DNA from 3 places in the Burkholderia sp. AU33423 genome. Region 2 is predicted to be linked to each of the others. Evidence: riboswitches for the same ligand, from Rfam matches in the RefSeq annotation. Region 2 holds a riboswitch; each other region holds the start of a gene.

Region 1 (6,918 bases), on a different contig from region 2:
GTCGACCGAATAGAAATTGCGGCCGGTCGGCAGCACGTCGGGGCGGCCGCGCGACGGCGATCCGCTCGGCCCCGGCGGCACGAAGCGGCCGTCGAGCCCGCGCAGCAGCTGACGCATTTCCTCGCCGCCGCACGCGTCGAGCGCGGGCAGCAGCGTCGCGCGGACGCGTTCGATCACGGCGAGCGTGTGTGGCCAATCGCCGGGCGGTGTCGAGTCGGTGCCGGTGTTGCCGCCGTCCGCCGCACACAGCCGGTCGAGCCATTGCTGCGCGAGCCGTTCGAGCCGCTCGCGCGTATCGCCCGCATGGCGCCACGGCGATGCGTCGAGCGCAAGCAGGATCGCCGGACGCGGGCCAACCCATGGCGCGGCCCAGTCGGCCGCGAGCGGATCGAAGTCATCGCCGAGCGCGAGATCGCGTGCGAGCGCACCGATCAGCCCGGCGCGCGCACCCTTGCCGTCGCCCACCGGAAAGCGCGCAAGCGCGAGCAGCGTGTCGCGCCGCTGACGATCGATCGGCGACTCGCCGAACACGTGCAGCCCGTCGCGGATCTGCGCTTCCTTCAGTTCGCACAGCCACGCGTCGACACGTGTGAGCAGCGCATCCTCGTCGCCCGCATCGCGCGGCGGCGACACGCTCAGTTCGTCGTGCAGCCGGTGCTCGGCGATCGTCGCGAGGATCGTCTTGCGCAGCAGCTTCGCGCGCCGCGCATCGACCATCAGCGCTTCGTAGTATTCGTCGACCTGTCGTTCGAGATCCTGCAGCGGGCCGTAGTTTTCCGCGCGCGTGAGCGGCGGCATCAGGTGATCGATGATCACGGCCTGCGCGCGGCGCTTCGCCTGGCTGCCCTCGCCCGGATCGTTGACGATGAACGGATACAGGTGCGGCAGCGGCCCGAGCGTCAGGTCGGGCCAGCACGCGTCGGACAGCGCGACGCTCTTGCCCGGCAACCATTCGAGATTGCCGTGCTTGCCGAGGTGGATGACCGCGTCGATGCGATACGCATCGCGCAGCCAGAAATAGAACGCGAGATACGCGTGCGGCGGCACAAGATCCGCGTCGTGGTAGCTCGCGTAGTCGTTCTCGCCGCGCGAGCGCGACGGCTGGATGCCGACGAACACGTTGCCCGCGCGCCAGCCGGCGATCGTGAAGCGGCCTTGCCGCAGCGTCGGGTCGGCTTCGGGCGGGCCCCAGCGTTCGTTCAGCGCATCGCGCACGGCCGCCGGCAGCCGCGCGAAACGCGCGACGTAGTCGGCCACCGGGAAGCTCTGGAATGCGGGCCGCAACGCATGCACGGCCGCGTCGTTGGTCACGCCTTCGGTGAGCCGCGCGATCAGCGCGTCGCCGTCGGGCGGCAAGTCGGCCACAGCGTAGCCCGCGTCGCGCAGCGCCGCGAGCACGCGCAGCGCGGACGCCGGCGTGTCGAGCCCGACCCCGTTGCCGATCCGGCCTTCGCTTTGCGGATAGTTCGCGAGAATCAGCGCGACGCGCTTGTCGGCGTGGTCGAGCGTGCGCAGCCGGCACCAGCCGCGCGCGAGCGCCGCGACGAACGCGATACGCTCGGCATCCGGCTGGTAGCGCACGACGTCGACCTCGGTGTGCGGGCAGCGGTACGCGAGCCCCTTGAAGCTCACCGCGCGCGTGACGATGCGCCCGTCGACCTCGGGCAGCGCGATGTGCATCGCGATATCGCGCGCATGCAGGCCCTGGTTGTCGGCCACCCACGCGTCGCGATTGCCGCCGGACAGGATCACCTGCAGTACCGGCGCGTCGCCGGCGAGCACGTCGTGCTCGGGGCTGTCGATCGCGCCCGCCGCGAATGCGGTCGTGTTCAGCACGAGTGAAACATCGTGCGTGTCGCAGAGCTGCGTGATGACTTCGCGGCTCACCGCATCCTTCAGCGACGTAACCGCGATCGGCAGCGGATTCAGCCCTTCCTCGATGAGCGCCTCGGCGAGCGCGTCGAACACGGCCGTGTTCGCGGCCTGCCAGTGCGCGCGATAGAACAGGATCGCGACGACGGGCGCGCCGGGCGTCCAGCGCGGCCGCCAGTCGTCAGCGCTCGCACGGTCGCGCGCCGGGTGATACAGCGCGGCGGCCGGCAGCGGGCGCGGCAGTTCGGGTTCTTCGCCGAACCCGAGTGTGTGGAAGGCAATGCTGCGCAGCAGCGCCTCGGCGTTGTGCACGCCGCCTTCACGCAGGTAGCGCCACCACAGCCGGCACAGATCGGGCGCGACGGTGCTCTTCGCGACGAGGTTCGGGTCTTCCTGCAGGTCGCCCGAGAACATCGCGAGCTGCTGCCCGCGCTTCGACGCGAGCGACACGGCCTGCTCGATTCCGTATGGCCAGTACGCCTCGCCGCCGAGATGATCGATCACGACCGACTTCGCATGCTGCAGCACGTCGTCGACGTAGAAGTCGACCGACGCCGGCTGCCGCAGGAACGTGACGTTCGCGAGCCGCACGCTCGGGAAGCCGGCCGGCAGATGCGGCACGACGCTCGCGAGGAGCGACAGCGTCGTGTCGGCCGAGCTCAGGATCACGATGTCGGCCGGTTGCTGGTCGATCCGGACGACGCCCTGCGTATCGTCGACGAAGCCGCCCGGCGTGGTGCGCAGCAGATGCATCGTGCGTTACGCCTGTTGCGGCTCGGCCGCGCACGCGGCGTCGAACGCACGTTGCAGCGCGGCCGCGTCGAGATCTTCGCCGATCAGCACGAAGCGGCTCGCGCGCGTTTCGCCGTCCTGCCAGCGACGGTCGAAATAGCTGTCGAAGCGGCGGCCGACGCCCTGGATCACGAGCCGCATCGGCGCGCCGGGCAGCGCGGCGAAGCCTTTCGCGCGATAGATCGTGTGCGCTTCGACGACGCGCTGCAGCGCGGCGATCGTCGCTTCGCGCGTGCCGGCGTCGCCCGACACGACCACCGAGTCGAAATCGTCGTGATGGTGATCGTGATCGCCGTCGTCGGCCGAACCGTGATGGTCGTGACGCAGGTGGATCGTTTCTTCCGATGCCGATTCGAGGCCGAGCAGCATCGCGAGGTCGAGCTCGCCGCGCGTCGCGCGCACGATCTTCACCTGCGGCGGGATTTCTTCGCGAATCGCGGTTTCGATCTGCGCGAACTCGGCGTCGCCGACGAGATCGGCCTTGTTCACGATCACGAGATCGGCGGACGACAGTTGATCGGCGAACAGCTCGTGCAGCGGCGATTCGTGGTCGAGGTTCGGATCGGCGCGGCGCTGCGCGTCGACGGCCTGCGGGTTTTCCGCGAACTGGCCGCTTGCGGCGGCCGGCCCGTCGACGACGGTCACGACCGCGTCGACCGTGAAGCTGTTGCGGATCGTCGGCCAGTTGAACGCCTGCACGAGCGGCTTCGGCAGCGCGAGGCCCGACGTCTCGATCAGCACGTGGTCGATGTCCGCGCGGCGCTCGACGAGTGCTTCCATCACCGGATAGAACTCTTCCTGCACGGTGCAGCACAGGCAGCCGTTCGCGAGTTCGTACAGCTGGCCCGCCGCTTCGCCCTGCGCGCCTTCGGCATCCTCGCAGCCGATGCCGCAGCCCTTGAGGATTTCGCCGTCGATGCCGAGCTCGCCGAATTCGTTGACGATCACCGCGATGCGGCGGCCTTCGGCGTGCTGCAGGATGTGGCGCATCAGCGTCGTCTTGCCGCTGCCGAGAAAGCCCGTGACGATCGTGACGGGAAGCTTGCGTAGGGTCATGGTAGGTCCTGTGTCGAAAATGGAATCAGCCCGGGATCGTCGCGTCGATGGCGGCGTGGCAGTTCGTCTGGCGGATCGCGGGCATGCCGCCGCGCGATCCGGACGGACAGTCGCGGGACGGGCGGGACGACGAATCGGACATGGTGCTTCCTTGCGAACGGTCGACATCGTGAATGCCAACACGGCTGCTGCCGGCCCGGCTCGCGCTGCCTGCCATTCGCCACGCCGGCCGGCGCGGGTTCGCGCGGAGACGGATCGGTGGAGGAAGCGGGCAATGCGCGGGCGTCGGACCTGCTGCGGCCGTGGACGATGCGCCGCCTCCCCGCGGCGCTGAACCCCAACGTTTCGGCCGGTATCCGGGCTGACGAACACGCCGCTTCGCCTTCCCGGATGCGCGCGGCATCCAGTGGCGGTCGTCCGCACGCGCGTGGCATGCGGCGAAGCGGCGTTGCGTGGCGCATGCGCGCGACGCGTTCGCTTACCGTTGCGGGGGCAGCACAGGTTGGCTCGACTGCGGCGCAGGCAGGCTCCCTGTTTCCCGTTTAACTGCGCGCACCGGAGCGGCGCGCGCGAGCACCAAAACGCGTGCGAGTGTAGGCGGCGGTGCGGGGAGCGTCAAGGCGAAGCGGGCCGCCGGGCCCGGTTCCGGATGGCCGCCGCGCGTGGCCGGAAGCCGTGCGCGGCGGTTCGCGCGGGGGAGTCGCTGTGCTATCGTAGCGCCGCGTTCGGTGCTCGCATGCGCATTCCGCGCCTGCAGTTAAACGGGAAACAGGAGGCGGACCACCGCCCGGCCTGTGCTGTCCCCGCAACGGTACGCCGCCCGCGCGACGCGCTTCCCCGCGCACGCGCCCAGGCCGCCCACGATGCCACTGCCCGTCAGCCGGGCGGGAAGGCTGCGGCCTGGCAAGCGGCCAGCCCGGATACCGGCCGACGCAAGGGGCGAGCCCGACGCTCGCCGAACGCCCGATCCGCGGGGGACGGATGAGGTGCGCATTCCGCCCGCGTCCGCGCGGGCTTCGTTCGATCCGCCATGGTTTACCTGTCCGCTGGCCGCCGCCGTGCCGCCCGCCTGCCCTTTTCCGCTGTGACGACACGGTGCGCGCCGTGCCGCGCCCGATGAGCCGCGCCTGGCTCGTCGGCGCCGGCCCCGGCGACGCCGACCTGCTGACGCTCAAGGCCGTCCACGCGATCGGCGCGGCGGACGTGCTGCTCGTCGACGATCTCGTGAATCCCGACGTGCTGCGCCATGCGCGCGCCGATGCGCACATCGAGCACGTCGGCAAGCGCGGCGGTCATGCGTCGACGCCGCAGGAGACGATCGTCGTCGCGATGCTCGCGCATCTGCGCGCGGGCCGCAGCGTCGCGCGGCTCAAGGGCGGCGATCCGTTCGTGTTCGGCCGCGGCGGCGAGGAGCTGGCCGCGCTCGGCGCGGCGGGATTCCCGGTCGAGGTCGTGAACGGCGTCACCGCGGGCATCGCCGCGCCGGCCGCAATCGGCATCCCGGTCACGCAGCGCGGCGACGCGCAGGGCGTGATCTTCGTCACGGGCCACGGCGCGGGCGCCGACGAACCCGACTGGCGCGCGCTCGCGGCCACGCGCATGACGATCGTCATCTACATGGGCATCCGCCGGCTCGACGCGATCGCAACGGCGCTGCGCGAAGGCGGCTTGCCCGGCGAGACGCCGTGCGCGGCGATCGAGAACGCGACGCGCCCCGAACAACGCCACGTGCTCGCGACGCTCGACACGCTCGTCGAACGCATCGGCACGACCGGCATCGGTTCGCCGGCGATCGTCGTGATCGGTCGCGTCGCGGCGTTCGCCGACGATCCGGCGGTACGTGCCGCGCTCGGCGGCGGCGCATGATGCGTGTCGCGCTCGGCATTGGTTTTCGCGCAGGCGTGACGGCCGCGCAACTCGATGCTGCGATCCGCGCGGCGCTGATGCCGTACCCGGCCGCCGAACCGACGCTCGTGGCCACGCTCGCCGACAAGGCGCGCGCCCGCGCGCTGCGCACGCTGTGCGCGCGACGCGGCTGGCCGCTCGTCGCGTTCGATGCGGCGCAACTCGCGAGACACCCGGACCTGGCCGCGAGCGGCCCGTCGGCCGCCGCGCTCGCCCGCTTCGGCGTCGCGGGCGTGGCCGAGCCGTGCGCGCAGCTCGCGGCGCCGCACGGCCGGCTGCTGGGCCCCAAATCCATCCGGGACGGCGTGACGGTCGCACTCGCCGGCCCGCTTTGAACCCTTTGTTTCGCTTTCTTTCGACAGGACGAATCCGATGAAAACCGACGCCGAATCCCATCAACGGATGACCGAACGCCGCCGTGCGGGCCACGAGAAGAAGCAGGCTGCCGCCGTCAACGAGAAGGGCCTGCTGATCGTCAACACCGGCAACGGCAAGGGCAAGAGCACGGCCGCATTCGGCATGGCCGTGCGCGTGCTCGGCCACGGCATGCGGCTCGGTGTCGTGCAGTTCATCAAGGGCGCGCTGCACACGTCCGAGCGCGACTTCCTCGGCGCGGTGGCCGAATGCGATTTCGTGACGATGGGCGACGGCTATACGTGGAACACGCAGAACCGCGACGCCGACATCGCGACCGCGCGCAAAGGCTGGGACGAGGCGCGCCGGATGATCGAGAGCGGCGATTACCGGATGGTGATCCTCGACGAGCTGAACACGGTGCTGAAGTACGAGTACCTGCCGCTCGACGAAGTGCTCGCGACGCTCGCCGCGCGTCCCGATTCGGTGCACGTCGTCGTGACCGGGCGGCATGCGCCCGACGCGCTGATCGACGCGGCCGACCTCGTCACCGAAATGCGGCTCGTCAAGCATCCGTACAAGGAGCAAGGCGTGAAGGCGCAGCGCGGCGTGGAGTTCTGAGCATGCCCGCCTGCCCCGCGCTGTTCGTCAGTGCGCCCGCGTCGGGCCAGGGCAAGACGTCGGTGACGGCTGGCCTCGCGCGGCTGCACCGCCGGCTCGGCCGCCGCGTGCGCGTGTTCAAGACCGGGCCCGATTTTCTCGATCCGATGCTGCTCGAACGCGCGAGCGGCGCACCCGTGCATGCGCTCGACCTCGGGATGGTCGGCGAGGCCGGCTGCCGCGCGCTGCTGGCCGACGCCGCACGCGAGGCCGACCTGATCCTGATCGAGGGCGTGATGGGGCTGTTCGACGGTACGCCTAGCAGCGCCGACCTCGCGG
Region 2 (6,918 bases):
GCCATGAACGACCACACCCATTTCCAGCCGCTCGGCGGCAATGAAATGCCGCGCTGCGGCGGCATCGCGACGATGATGCGCCTGCCGCACGTGGCGAGCGCCGAAGGCCTCGACGCCTGTTTCGTCGGCGTGCCGTTCGATCTCGGCACCTCCAACCGCACCGGCGCGCGCTTCGGCCCGCGCCAGATCCGTACCGAATCCGTGCTGCTGCGCCCGTACAACATGGCCACGCGCGCGGCACCGTTCGATTCGCTGCAGATCGCCGACATCGGCGACGTCGCGATCAATCCGTACAACCTGCACGATTCCATCGCGCGCATCGAAGCGGCGTACGACGCGATCCTCGAGCACGACTGCAAGCCGATCACGCTCGGCGGCGACCATACGATCGCGCTGCCGATCCTGCGCGCGATCCACCGCAAGCACGGCAAGGTTGCATTGATCCACGTCGATGCCCACGCCGACGTGAACGACACGATGATGGGTGAAAAGATCGCACACGGGACGCCGTTCCGCCGCGCGGTCGAGGAAGGCCTGCTGCACGGCGACAAGGTCACGCAGATCGGCCTGCGCGGCACGGGTTACGCCGCCGAGGATTTCGACTGGTGCCGCGAGCAGGGCTTCCGCGTCGTCCAGGCCGAGGAATGCTGGAACAAGTCGCTCGCGCCGCTGATGGAAGAAGTGCGCGCGCGCGTCGGCGACACGCCCGTCTACATCAGCTTCGACATCGACGGCATCGATCCGGCCTACGCGCCGGGCACCGGCACGCCGGAAATCGCGGGCCTCACGGTGCCGCAGGCGCTCGAGATCATCCGCGGCGCGAAGGGGCTGAACATCGTCGGCTGCGATCTCGTCGAAGTCGCGCCGCCGTACGACCCGTTCGGCACCACGGCGCTGCTCGGCGCGAACCTCGCATACGAGCTGCTGTGCGTGCTGCCGGGCGTCGCGTACCGCGACTGATCCCCGCGCCGCCACCTATTCCAAATCAGAGGATTCAGAGGAGCACACATAAAGATGGGGACTTCCGTCAAGCAACCCAAGCGGGCGGCGCTCGCGTCGTTCGTCGGCACCACGATCGAGTGGTACGACTTCTATAGCTACGCGACCGCCGCCGCCATCGTGTTCGGGCCGCTGTTCTTTCCCGGCGAAAACCGCTTCATCAGCCTGCTCGCGTCGTTCGGCTCGTTCGCGGTCGGTTTCTTCGCGCGGCCGCTCGGCGGCGTGATGTTCGGCTACCTCGGCGACCGCTTCGGCCGCAAGCGCTCGCTGCTCGCGACGCTGATGCTGATGGCCGTGTCGACGGTCGCGATCGGCCTGCTGCCGACTCATGCGCAAGCCGGGGTGATCGCACCGATCCTGCTCGTGCTGATGCGCGTGCTGCAAGGCATCGCGGTCGGCGGTGAATGGGGCGGCGCGGTGCTGCTCGCCGGCGAGCATGCGCCGGAAGGCAAGCGCACGTTCTTCGCGTCGTTCGCGCAGCTCGGCAGCGCGAGCGGCCTGATCCTGTCGATGCTCGCGTTCGGCGCGATCAGCACGCTGTCGAAGGAAGACATGATGAGCTGGGGCTGGCGCGTGCCGTTCCTGGCAAGTTCCGTACTGCTGATCGTTGGCTTCGTGATCCGCGCGAGCGTGTCCGAGTCTCCCGAGTTCGAGGAAGTCAAGAAGAGCGGCAACATCGCGCAAAAGCCGCTGCGCGAAGCGCTCAAGTACTGGCCGCTGCTGCTGCTCGCGATCGGTGCGAACGTGTACGGCATCGCCGGCGTGTATTTCAGCAACATCTTCATGATCAGCTACGCGACGCAGTTCCTGTCGCTCGACCGGTCGATGGTGCTGCATTGCATGACGATCGTCGCCGTGCTGCAGTTCGTCGTGCAGCTCGCGGCCGCGTTCCTCGCACAGCGCTTCGGCACCACGCGCGTGCTGCTGATCACCGGCGCATGGGCCGCGATCGTCCCGTTCGTCATGCTGCCGCTCGTACACATGGGCACGCCGCTGTCGATCACGGTCGGCGTCGGCCTCGCGACGCTCGCGGAATCCGGCTACTACTCGGTGGTCGCGGGCTTCGTCAGCGGCATCTTCGTCGCGCGCATCCGCTACACGGCGATCTCGATCGCGTACCAGGTGTGCGGCGCGCTCGCCGGCGGCCTCACGCCGCTCGTCGCGACCATCATCGCGCAGAACACCGCGCCGCAATGGTGGCCGCTCGCGCTCCAGTACACGAGCGCCGCGATCGTGTCGTCGCTGTGCGTGTGGCTGATCTCGCGCCGCGTGAGCATCGACGATGCGGGCGCGCCCCGCAAGACGGCCGACACGTTGCCGCGCGCAGCACGCACGGCTTGACGCACACGCGCACCGGCCCGGCAGCTTCGCCCGCCCGGTGCTCGTACATCTGGGGGCGGCCGTCTGGCCGCCCTTCCTGTTTTCCGCACCGCGCCCCGATCAGTGCACCTGGTTGCGCAGCGTCTTCGCGGCGGCGACCATGTTCGTCAGCGCCGGAATCACTTCCGCCCACTGGCGCGTCTTCAGGCCGCAGTCCGGGTTCACCCACAGGCGTTCCGCCGGAATCCGCTCGGCCGCCTTCTTCATCAGGCCGACGATGTGCGCCTGCGTCGGGATGTTCGGCGAATGAATGTCGTACACGCCGGCCCTATTTCGTTCGGATTCCTGCACGCCGTTCGCGGTGATGCGGAACGATTCGACCGCCCACTTCAGGTACTCGCCCCACTGCGCGCGGCGCAGCGGCAGCCGCGCAGCGCGGCCTCGTCGATCGACTATCTGGCCGCGTTCGTCGCGCTGGCACGCGAATCGACGTGGAGCGCGCCGCGCATGCTGCGCTAGGCGCGCCCCGTAGCAATGCGCGTCAGGCGGCGCGCATGCCGATGCGTTCGGTACGCTCGACCCATGCGCCGAACAGCAGGCCGATCGTCGTCCACATGATCGCCTGCATGCCGATGGCCGCCACGCGGAACTTCCACAGCAACGCCGCCGGGAAATCGGCCGGCAACTCGCTGACCGACGGCAGCCCGATCTGCACGGCCGCGATGATCGCGACGAACACGAGCCCGGCGACGATCGACGCGTTCCACTGCCCGAGCTTCGCCAGCAGATGGCGGCGCACGCTGACCGAGAACACCATCGTCGCGACCGAGATCGTGATCATCAGGAAGAACAACCCCGTGCGATAGCCGATCGTGTCGGGGTCTCCGACCGACGGCGGATTGGCCGGGTACTTGATGTTCGGCACGATCACGAGCGCGACGAACGACGCCAGCGCAAGCCACGCAGCCAGCGGCCGTGCCGGGAGACGGCTGCCTCGGCCATACGCATACGCAAAGACCAGCGAGAACAGCCCGCCGAATGCCGCGCCGTAGGTCACGACGCCCGTCAGCAGACCGAGGCCGGCTTGCGTGTGGCGGCTGACCAGTTCAGGTTCCGGTGCTTCGCCTCGGGCGGCTTCGGCTTTTTCTTCGAAGGAGATTGCCTGATCGACTTGCGGTTCGCCGACGATTTTCGCGAAACCGAACGTGAGGAGGCCTGCGGCGATGCCTGCGAGCATCCCGCGCATGAGCAGCTTTCCGACCATCGTGAACTCCGCGTCAGTGGCAGGGGAAGCCGAGCAGATGGCGGCCGTCGTGGACGAACTCGTGGACATACATGCCCGGCACGAGCGACGTCGCCCCTTGTTCCGCACCGACGAAGTACAGCGCGAGCAACAGGATCAAGCCGACGAACACGGCCCACGGCAACAGTTCACGGACGGGGATGGGTGCCGGCACGACCGCCGGCTTCAGCACTGCTTCGCTCATGGATGCACCTCAGGGGGAATCGCGCCCCGACAAATGTTGGATGGGTACGAAGGCAGGTCTGGCTTCCGGGATCATGGATCACCGGTTACAGTGGCGCGACCGCGCCGGGATTGCACCGGCTTCCGCGTTTCGTATCGGGCGAATTGTACGCGCGAACGTTCGCGTATTGAAGCGGCGGCAGGTGATCGAATTCACTCGTCCCGGCCCATCCGAAAATCGACATGAACATGCATGCCTCGCTGCGCCTGATCGCACACGCCTCGACCCGGGCAATGCGCACCGGTACGTTTCCCGACGACGACCCGCTCGACGCGCACGGGCTCGCCGACGCCGCGGCGCTGCACGATCGGTGGGCACGCGTGACCGGCGCGCTCGTGCTGTGCAGCCCGGCCCGCTGTGCGGTGCAGACCGCCGATGCGCTCGGCCTGCATGCCGACATCGATGACGCGCTGCGCGACATCGACTACCGGAACTGGCGCGGCAAGCGGCTGCACGACCTCGCGCGCGACATGCCTGACGAAGTGGGCGCGTGGATCGGCAATCCCTGCGCGTCGCCGCACGGCGGCGAATCGTTCGATGCAGCGATGCGCCGCGTCGGCACATGGTTGAACGCGCTGCAACACGGCCGCGACATCGTCGCCATCACGCATGCGCCGATCGTTCGCGCGGCCGTCGCACATGCCATGCGACTGGATCCCGGCGCGGCAACCCGCATCGACGTCGCACCGCTGTCGTGCACGACATTCGCTGCGGCGCCGCACGGATGGACGTTGATCGCCGACGACGATCGGCGCGACACTGCGACGTAGCCGCCTGCCATGTTGCGTTCGCGATATCGACCACGACACAAGCCGACGTGTCGCGTCGTATTGCAATTGCCTGGCGATGTTCACCTTACATCGCTGTAAGACACGCCGCCCGTTGTCCCTGCTGTCATCAAACTGACTGCTAGCCGAAGCTAGGATCGGTCGCGGTTCCCTTACGAGATACCGTCATGAATCAGCCTGCTTCGTCTGCCCCGAGCAATTCGGGTTCCGTCGAGCGTACCAAGCAGCTCGGCTATGCCGTCTTCCTGCTGGTGCTCGCGATCGGTGCGGTCTATATCGCCACGCACCTGATCGACGATCTGTCGCCGATGCGCGAAGGATCGCTGTTCCCGTACCTGATGCTCGGCGCCGCGCTGCTGATCGCGCTCGGCTTCGAATTCGTCAACGGTTTCCACGACACCGCGAACGCGGTGGCGACCGTGATCTATACGCACTCGCTGACACCGAACGTCGCGGTGATCTGGTCCGGCCTGTGGAACTTCCTCGGCGTGATGATCTCGAGCGGCGCCGTCGCGTTCGGCATCCTGCAACTGCTGCCGGTCGAGCTGATCCTGCAGGTCGGCAGCGGTGCGGGCTTCGCGATGGTGTTCGCGCTGCTGATCGCCGCGATCGTATGGAACCTCGCGACCTGGTATTTCGGGTTGCCGTCGTCGAGCTCGCATACGCTGATCGGGTCGATCATCGGCGTCGGGCTGATGAACCAGCTGATGCACGGGCCGTCCGGCACGAGCGGCGTCGACTGGGGCCAGGCGCTCGGCGTCGGCAAGTCGCTGCTGCTCTCGCCGTTCGTCGGCTTCCTGTGCGCGGCGCTGCTGCTGCTCGTGCTGAAAACCCTCGTGCGGATTCCGGAGCTGTACAAGGAGCCGCCGAAGGACCAGCCGCCGCCGTTCTGGATTCGTTGCCTGTTGATCCTGACCTGCACGGGCGTGTCGTTCGCGCACGGCTCGAACGACGGGCAGAAAGGGATGGGACTCATCATGCTGATCCTGATCGGCACGGTGCCGACCGCCTATGCGCTGAACAAGGCCGTCACGCCGGCCGAGACACAGACCTTCGTGGCGGTCGCGAACCAGGCAGCCGCGACGTTCGGGAAGTACACGAACGGCGTTGCACCGTCCGCGAACCCGCGTGCCGACGTCGAGCTTTACGTACAGCATCGCGAACTGACGCCTGCCGTGATCCCCGCCGTGCAGCAGTTATCCGCGTCGCTCGCGACCGCGGTCGGTGCATCGGGCTCGATGGCGGCCGTGCCGCAACGTGACGTCGACAACGTGCGCAATACGATGTATCTGGTGTCCGAAGCCATCCGCCTGATCGAGAAGTCCGGTCAGCCCGCGTTCGCCGCCGACGACAAGCTCGCGATCGACAACTATCGCAAGCAGCTCGACCACGCGACCAAGTTCATCCCGACGTGGGTGAAGGTTGCGGTCGCGATCGCACTGGGCCTCGGCACGATGGTGGGCTGGAAGCGGATCGTCGTGACCGTGGGCGAGAAAATCGGCAAGCAGCATCTGACGTACGGACAGGGCGCGTCGGCCGAACTCGTCGCGATGCTCACGATCGGCGCGGCCGACGTGTACGGATTGCCGGTGTCGACGACGCACGTGTTGTCGTCGGGCGTCGCGGGCACGATGGCGGCGAACGGATCGGGCTTGCAGTGGGGCACGGTGCGCAGCCTCGTGCTGGCGTGGGTGCTGACGCTGCCGGCGTCGATCGTGCTTGCCGGCGGGCTCTATTGGCTGTTCCGGTCGGTGGCGTAAGCGGTGATGCGGCGGGGGCCGGCAGGAGCCGGCCACCCGCCGTAGAAAATTCGGAGCCTGTCAGATTTTTAGTGTGCCGAGGTCATGAGACGATAACGGAAATAACGTCCTATGACCGATGTAACAGTGACCAAGAAGAGCAAGAACCCGAAGGCGCCGAAGCTGTTCCCCGATGAGCTAATCGATCAACTGCTTGCCCAGGTACAGAGCAAGGACGCCGAGTCGATCCTGGGCGAATCGGGCCTGGCCGGCCAGCTCAAGAAGCAGCTGGCCGAGCGCATGCTTGCAGCCGAGTTGAGCCACCATCTCGAAGCCGAGGCCGAGCAAGGCAAGGCCGGCAACCACCGCAACGGCACCAGCCCCAAGACGGTCCTGACGCCCAACGGCGAGCTGAAGCTGGATATTCCGCGCGATCGGCAGGCGACGTTCGAGCCGCAATTGGTCGGCAAGTATCAACGCCGGCTGCCTGGCTTCGACGACCACGTCATCAGCATGTATGCGCGCGGCATGAGCGTGCGCGAGATT
Region 3 (6,918 bases), on a different contig from region 2:
TCGGTGGTGTCCTGGCTGTGCCGCGCGTCCGTCAGTCGGGCCGCGGCCTGGTCAATCGTCAGATGGCGCGCGAGCGGGGCGCCAAGGCCCGCAGCGGCGTCGCGCCGGTAAAGGTCGTAGTGCGCGGGCGCAACCGCGACGAGCGTGTGCGTCGCGGGATGCGGCAGCGCGCAGTGGCGCTCGCAGCCGGTCAGGTGCACGTCGACTGCATGGCCGATGCGGGCGGCGAGCGCGAGTGCGTCGTGCTTCGTGTCGGCGCGCGCCTTCGCGCAGCCCGCGCTGCCGGCGCACGCGACGAGCGTCGCCAGCGGATCGGACGACACGCAGACGAGGCCGAGCGACGCGAGCGCATCGAGCGCGGCCGGTGCGCGTTCGCGCGATACGCGATGCAGGAATACGCCTTGCCATGGCGTCATCGACAGCGTGCCGTCGCCGTCGCTTTCGGCCAGCGCGGCGAGCCGTTCCAGTTGGGCGGCATCGAGCCGGCCGAGCACGAATTGGGCGCCGACGTTGCAACGCGTCGCCTCGCGCGACGGGCGCACGCCGAAACGCAGCGTCGGGTCGGTGCGCGTGCGGCGCCAGCCGGTGAGCGCGGGATCGGCCGCGAGCGGGAAGGGAGCATAGTGCTGCGCGCGTTCGAGCAGCGCGTGTTCACCGCATGTTGAAAGCAGGGTGCGCATCCGCGTGACGTCGGCCGGCGCAAGATCGAGGAACGCGAGCAGCAGCGCGCGCACCAGCGCGATACCTTGATCGGGCGCTACGTCGACCAAAGCGGGTTGGTCGCCATGCGTGACCGGCGGGCAACCCGCCAGCCCGGCCGCGAGGCGCACCGCGCCGTCGCCGCGACGCCATGCGGCCAGCCAGATGTCGTGCGGATGATCGAGCGCCGCAACCGATTCGCCGCCGTCGAGCTGGATCGAGAATTTCGGCGATAGCTCGCCGCGACGCGGCTCGCGCGCCAGCATGTCGAAGAGCGGCGCGGCGAGCGCGCGGCTGTCGACGAGCGCGGCAGGGTCGTGGCCGGCGAGCGGGCTGAGCATCACGTTGCGGACGTCGTCGCTCGCGGCGAGCGCCGCCGTATCGGCGGCTGCTTTCGAGGTGGCGTCGACGGACGGCCCGAGACCCGCTTCGAGCAACGCACGCGTCAGCGCGTCGGCCGCGCCGTCGCGAATGCCGCGCAGCTGGAGATTCGCGCGATTGGTCGCGTCGATCGCGCCGGAGCCTAACGCACGCGCGGCGGCGGCGATCGCCCGTGCCTGGCGCGCATCGAGCCGGCCGCCCGGCAGCTTGATCCGGCACAGTCCGCCGTCGGCGGCCGCGACCACGCGCACGAGCCCCGGGCAGGCCGACGGGCGCACGATGGGCGACGCAGGAATCGAAACGGGGGCGGAACTCAACGGGGTACCGGGACAGTGTCGCGCCGCGGCCAACGCATCGGTACACCCCGCCCGACGCCGACTGGCACGCACGCACTTTCTGGCCGGCAGGTCTCCTGGCTGACAGGTCGGCGCCGGCTCCCGGCCTTCCCGGTGGAACCAGTGGCATGAGGGGGAGATCGGCTCGCTGTCTACAGTTGCGGGGGCAGCCACAGCGGCGCGTGGCGCGCCCTGTGTTCCCTCTTCGGCCCCGAAGGGCACCGGCGAACGAACGGCCGTAGGATACCCGATTTTCGCGACGATCCGGCATCGGAGATACGTTGCACAACCGCGTCGCAGCACGGCTGCAACCGGTTTTTCGCTATCTCGCAAATGGTACGATTGGCGGCTCGACACCAGACCGGCGACCGCCGGAATCCGCGATGAAACTCGGCAGGACGGAGCTGTTCGGCATGGGCATCGCGCTGGGCCTGCTGGCCATCCCGGCCTGGATGCTGCTCGCGTGCATGCTGATCCCGCTTGCGCCGTTGGCCGAGTGGCCGAAGAATGTCGGGCTCGCCGGCCTCGGCGTGCCGATCGTGGCGGGCGGCACGTTCCTGTACAGGACAAGCGGGCCGCGGCCGCTGATGTGGCTGCTGCTCGGCTGGCTGCTGATCGCGTCGATCGGCGGCATGGTCCTTGGCTTGCTGGTGTTGATTGGCCCGGTGCCACGCGGCTGACGTCGTCGCCGTATCGCCCCGGCGGGCGGGCGACACGCACGGCGCGGGAGCGGATCAGAATCATCAACGAATCAACGCGCGGCGGCCCGGCCGCCGCGCATCGCAACACACGGTAGGGAATCGAACGATGGGGAAGGGTGCATGACGGCGTGGCTGACGGTAGTGGGCATCGGCGACGACGGTTACGCGGGGCTCGGACGCAGCGCGCGGCGCGCACTGCTCGACGCGACGCTCGTCGTCGGCGCGAAGCGGCATCTCGACATGCTGCCCGCGCGGCTGCCGGCCGCGCGCGAAGCGTGGCCGTCGCCGTTCGATCTGGCGGGCGTGCTGGCTCGACGCGCGTCGCCCGTCTGCGTGCTCGCCAGCGGCGACCCGATGCTGTTCGGCGTCGGCGCCACGCTCGCGCGCCAGCTTTCCCCCGACGAATGGCGCGTCCTGCCCGCGCCGTCGTCGCTGTCGCTCGCGGCCGCGCGCCTCGGCTGGGCGCTGCAGGATGTCGGCGCGGTTTCGCTCGTCGGCCGCCCGCTGGCGACGCTCGCGCGTCACCTGCTGCCCGGGCGCCGCCTGTTCGTGCTGAGCGCGGACGGCCGCACACCGGCCGCCGTTGCGGCCGAACTCGTCGCACGCGGCTTCGGGCCGACGCGCATCAGCGTGTTCGAACATCTCGGCGGCCCGCTCGAGCGGCGTCTCGACGGGCTCGCGCAGGACTGGCGCATCGACGAAACCGCCGCGCTCAACCTGGTCGCGCTCGACTGCCTGGCCGGCCCCGACGCGCCGCGCCGCGCGCTCACGCCCGGCCTGCCCGACGATGCGTACCGTCACGACGGCCAGCTCACCAAGCGCGACCTGCGCGCGATGACGCTCGGGCGTCTCGCACCCGCGCCCGGCGAGCTGCTGTGGGACGTCGGCGCCGGCAGCGGCTCGATCGGCATCGAATGGATGCGCGCGCATCCGTCCTGCCAGGCGATCGCGATCGAAGCGCATGCGGAGCGGCAGCGCTTCATCGAGCACAACCGCGACGCGCTCGGCGTGCCGGGCCTGCAGCTCGTCGCGGGCCGCGCCCCCGATGCGCTCGCGGGGCTCGCCGCGCCCGACGCGATCTTCATCGGCGGCGGGGCGACCGCGCCGGGTGTGCTCGACGCGTGCTGGGCAACGCTGAAGCCCGGCGGCCGGCTGGTTGCGAACGCGGTCACGCTGCAGGGCGAGATGACGCTCGCCGCATGGCGCGATGCGCACGGCGGCACGCTCACGCGCGTGTCGCTCGCCCACGCCGAGCCGCTCGGCCGCTTCGATACGTGGCGACAACCGTTGCCGGTCACGCTGTACGACGTGCGCAAGCCCGACGTGGCCGACACGCCCGCATCGTCGGCCACGACGAACGCAACGGACGCGTGATGCGCGACGAGACCCCCGAACAGCCCGCGCCGCTACGCTTCGGCTATACGACCGGCAGCTGCGCGACCGCGACGTCGCTCGCCGCCGCGCGGCTGCTGCTCGCGGGCCGGGCGGACGACGCGGTCGAGATCGTGTTGCCGAAGGGGCAGCGCGTGATGATGCGGCTCGAGTTCTGCCGTACCACCGCCGACGGTGCGGAAGCCGGCACGATCAAGGATGCCGGCGACGATCCGGACGTCACGCACGGCGCGCTGATCTTCGCGCGCGTCGCGCTCGCGGCGGCGCCCGGCGTGCGGTTTCATGCGGGGCCGGGCGTCGGCACGGTCACGCGCGCGGGGCTGACGCTGCCGGTCGGCGAACCGGCGATCAACCCGGTGCCGCGCCAGATGATGACGACGCACCTGGAAGCGCTGGCGGCCGAGCACGGCTATGCGGGCGGCTTCGACGTGACGATCGGCGTCGAAGGCGGCGAAGCGCTCGCACTGAAGACGATGAACCCGCGCCTCGGCATCGTCGGCGGGCTGTCGATCCTCGGCACGACCGGCATCGTGCGGCCGTTCTCGTGCTCGGCCTATATCGCGTCGATCCACCAGGGCATCGACGTCGCCCGCGCGAACGGCATCGCGCACATTGCCGCGTGCACCGGCAACGCGAGCGAGGACGCGATGCGCGCGCACTATCAACTGCCCGACATGGCGCTGATCGAAATGGGCGATTTCGCGGGCGCGGTGCTCAAGCACCTGCGGCGCGCGCCAGTCGCGCGGCTGTCGATGTGCGGCGGCTTCGGCAAGCTCAGCAAGCTCGCGGCCGGCCACCTCGACCTGCACAGCCGCCATTCGAGCATCGACCTGCCGCTGCTCGCGCAGTGGGCGGCCGAGGCGGGCGCAAGCGACACACTGCAGGCCGAGATGCGCGCCGCGAACACGAGCCAGGAAGCGCTGAAGCTCGCGCACGCCGACGGCGTGCCGCTCGGCGATCTCGTCTGTGCGCAGGCGCTGCGCGTCGCGCGCGACATCGTGCCGCCGTCGGTAGCCGTCGAGATGTTCGCGATCGACCGGCAGGGCCGCTTCGTCGGGGAGGCGCGATGAGCACGCGCATCCTGCTGCTCGGCGGCACCGGCGATGCGCTGAAGATCGCGCGCGCGCTCGGTCCTTACCATGTCTACAGCCTGGCCGGCCTCGGCAAGGTGCCCGACGACCTGCGCTGCGACGTGCGCGTCGGCGGCTTCGGTGGCGCGGCCGGGCTAGCCGCGTATCTGCGCAGCGCCGGCATCGGCCTCGTGATCGACGCGACGCATCCGTATGCCGCGCGGATCAGCGCGAATGCCGCCGCCGCGGCGCGTGAAGCAGGCGTGCCGCTGTGGGCGCTGCGCCGCGCGCCGTGGGAACCGCAACCCGGCGACGACTGGCGCATGGTCGACGACTGGGCCGGCATCGAGGCCGCGCTCGCGCCGTTCAGGCGGCCGCTGTTCACGCTCGGCCGCGAACCGCTCGCGCATCTCGACGCGATCCCGCCGCACCAGTTCTGGCTCGTGCGCTGCCTCGACGCGCATCCCGGCAATGCGCATGCGCAGATCGTCGCCGCGCGCGGGCCGTTCACGCTCGACGGCGAGCGCGCGCTGTTCGCGCTGATGGGCATCGACGTCGTCGTCAGCAAGAACAGCGGCGGTGCGGCCACGGAAGCCAAGCTCGATGTCGCGCGCGAACGCAGGCTGCCGGTCGTGATGCTGCGCCGGCCGCCGCTGCCCGACGCCGACCGCGCGTTCGATTCGACCGCGGCGCTCATCGACGCGCTCGATCCGGCCGCGCGCGCATGACACCGCGCGGCCGGTCATCCCATGAATTGACGGAGATTTTTCGATGACGGTGTATTTCATCGGCGCGGGCCCCGGCGACCCGGAGCTGATCACGGTGAAGGGCCAGCGCCTCGTGCGCACGTGCCCGGTGATCCTGTATGCGGGTTCGCTGGTGCCGGCGGCCGTGCTCGACGGCCATCGCGCGGAGCAGGTCGTCAATACGGCCGAACTCGACCTCGATGCAATCGTCGCGCTGCTCGCCGGCGCGCACGCGAAAGGGCAGGATGTCGCACGCGTGCATTCGGGTGACCCGTCGTTGTACGGTGCGATCGGCGAGCAGATTCGCCGATTGAAAGCACTCGGGATTCCGTATGAAATCGTGCCCGGTGTAACGGCCACGGCCGCGTGCGCGGCAACTCTCGGCGTCGAGCTGACGCTGCCCGGTGTCGCGCAGACGGTGATCCTCACGCGCTTCGCGGGCAAGACGACGATGCCGGAAGGCGAAGCGCTCGGCTCGCTCGCCGCGCACCGCGCGACGCTCGCGATCCATCTCGGCGTGCGCCATCTCGCCCGTATCGTCGACGAAGTGCTGCCGCACTACGGCGCCGATTGCCCGGTCGCGGTGATCTATCGCGCGAGCTGGCCGGATGAAGCGCGCGTGACCGGCACGCTCGCCGACATCGTCGGCAAGGTGCAGGGCACGCAGATCGAGCGTACCGCGCTGATCCTGATCGGGCGCGTGCTGGACGCCGAAGGGTTCGCGGATTCGACGCTGTACGCGAGCGCGGGCTGATCACGCGCGGGCCGGCCCGGGTTCGGTGCGGCGCTCGCGCCGGTGCGTGTAGCGCGCCGCGCCGATCATGATTGCGCCGCCGACGAAGTGGATCGGCGACGCCGATTCGCCGAGGATCAGGATCGACGCGGCGATGCCGACGACAGGGATCAGGTTGAGCACGACCACCGTCCTATCCGATCGCTGCGGGTCAACAGGCGCGGGACACGCGCTACGCTCGCGCGGCGTGCAGCACCCGCTTCGGCGCAAACCCCGCCGCCAGCGCGAACAGCGCGACACACAGGCAGGCCATCGCGATCCATGCGGGCGTCAGGTCCGCGAGGTGCTGGCGCACGATGCCCGCCGCGAACGGAAACATCCCGGCGATCAGGTAGCCAATGCCCTGCACGAACCCCGTCAGCGACGCGGCATCGGCCGGCGTCGCGGCATGGTCAACGGTGACGATCAGCGACAGCGGAAACAGCGCGCCGATCCCCGCGCCCATCAACAGCGCGGCCGGCAGCGCGAGCGCTTCCGGCGCGGCCAGCATCACCAGCAAGCCGACGAACAGCGACGCGATCGCCGCATGCAGCGCGGGCCGGCGATCGGGCAGGCGGTCGATCGTCGCCGAGATCGTCAGCCCCGCGACGACTTCCGCGAGCGTCACGCCGCCGAGCAGGCTGCCGGCCGCCGTCGGCGACCAGCCGAGCCGCATGTAGTACGGCGGCAGCCATGCGAGCACGAGCGTATACGCGCCCGTCGCGATGCCGAAGAACAGCGCGAGCCGCCACGCGCGCGGCGAGCGCGACGGCTGCGCGTTCGACGCCGACGTCGGCCCGGCGGCGAGCGCGTCGCCGCCGC

Evidence for each region. Region 2 has a riboswitch for cobalamin ahead of CFB50_RS31265 (CbtB domain-containing protein). Riboswitches for the same ligand answer to the same signal wherever they lie in the genome.
Region 1: another riboswitch for cobalamin. It lies ahead of cobW (cobalamin biosynthesis protein CobW); the one in region 2 lies ahead of CFB50_RS31265 (CbtB domain-containing protein).
Region 3: another riboswitch for cobalamin. It lies ahead of cobG (precorrin-3B synthase); the one in region 2 lies ahead of CFB50_RS31265 (CbtB domain-containing protein).

The regions. Positions count from the first base shown of each region.
Region 1 is NZ_NKFH01000004.1:1,366,111-1,373,028, reverse strand. Features, by position in the region: gene cobN (cobaltochelatase subunit CobN) at 1-2,625, opposite strand, end outside; gene cobW (cobalamin biosynthesis protein CobW) at 2,632-3,720, opposite strand; cobalamin riboswitch at 4,051-4,316, opposite strand; cobalamin riboswitch at 4,430-4,666, shown strand; gene cobA (uroporphyrinogen-III C-methyltransferase) at 4,837-5,586, shown strand; gene CFB50_RS09050 (cobalamin biosynthesis protein) at 5,583-5,960, shown strand; gene cobO (cob(I)yrinic acid a,c-diamide adenosyltransferase) at 5,998-6,600, shown strand; gene CFB50_RS09040 (cobyrinate a,c-diamide synthase) at 6,603-6,918, shown strand, end outside.
Region 2 is NZ_NKFH01000007.1:2,841,451-2,848,368, forward strand. Features, by position in the region: gene speB (agmatinase) at 4-960, shown strand; gene CFB50_RS31250 (MFS transporter) at 1,015-2,340, shown strand; partial or broken gene CFB50_RS31255 (5-methyltetrahydropteroyltriglutamate--homocysteine S-methyltransferase) at 2,440-2,772, opposite strand; gene CFB50_RS31260 (CbtA family protein) at 2,861-3,583, opposite strand; gene CFB50_RS31265 (CbtB domain-containing protein) at 3,597-3,806, opposite strand; cobalamin riboswitch at 3,841-3,978, opposite strand; gene CFB50_RS31270 (histidine phosphatase family protein) at 4,028-4,615, shown strand; gene CFB50_RS31275 (inorganic phosphate transporter) at 4,801-6,393, shown strand; gene CFB50_RS31280 (IS256 family transposase) at 6,505-6,918, shown strand, end outside.
Region 3 is NZ_NKFH01000004.1:1,390,435-1,397,352, forward strand. Features, by position in the region: gene CFB50_RS09150 (precorrin-8X methylmutase) at 1-1, opposite strand, end outside; gene cobG (precorrin-3B synthase) at 1-1,358, opposite strand, end outside; cobalamin riboswitch at 1,466-1,656, opposite strand; gene CFB50_RS09160 (hypothetical protein) at 1,799-2,095, shown strand; gene cbiE (precorrin-6y C5,15-methyltransferase (decarboxylating) subunit CbiE) at 2,237-3,490, shown strand; gene CFB50_RS09170 (cobalt-precorrin-5B (C(1))-methyltransferase) at 3,490-4,578, shown strand; gene CFB50_RS09175 (cobalt-precorrin-6A reductase) at 4,575-5,306, shown strand; gene cobM (precorrin-4 C(11)-methyltransferase) at 5,350-6,078, shown strand; gene CFB50_RS39475 (hypothetical protein) at 6,079-6,240, opposite strand; gene CFB50_RS09185 (MFS transporter) at 6,290-6,918, opposite strand, start outside.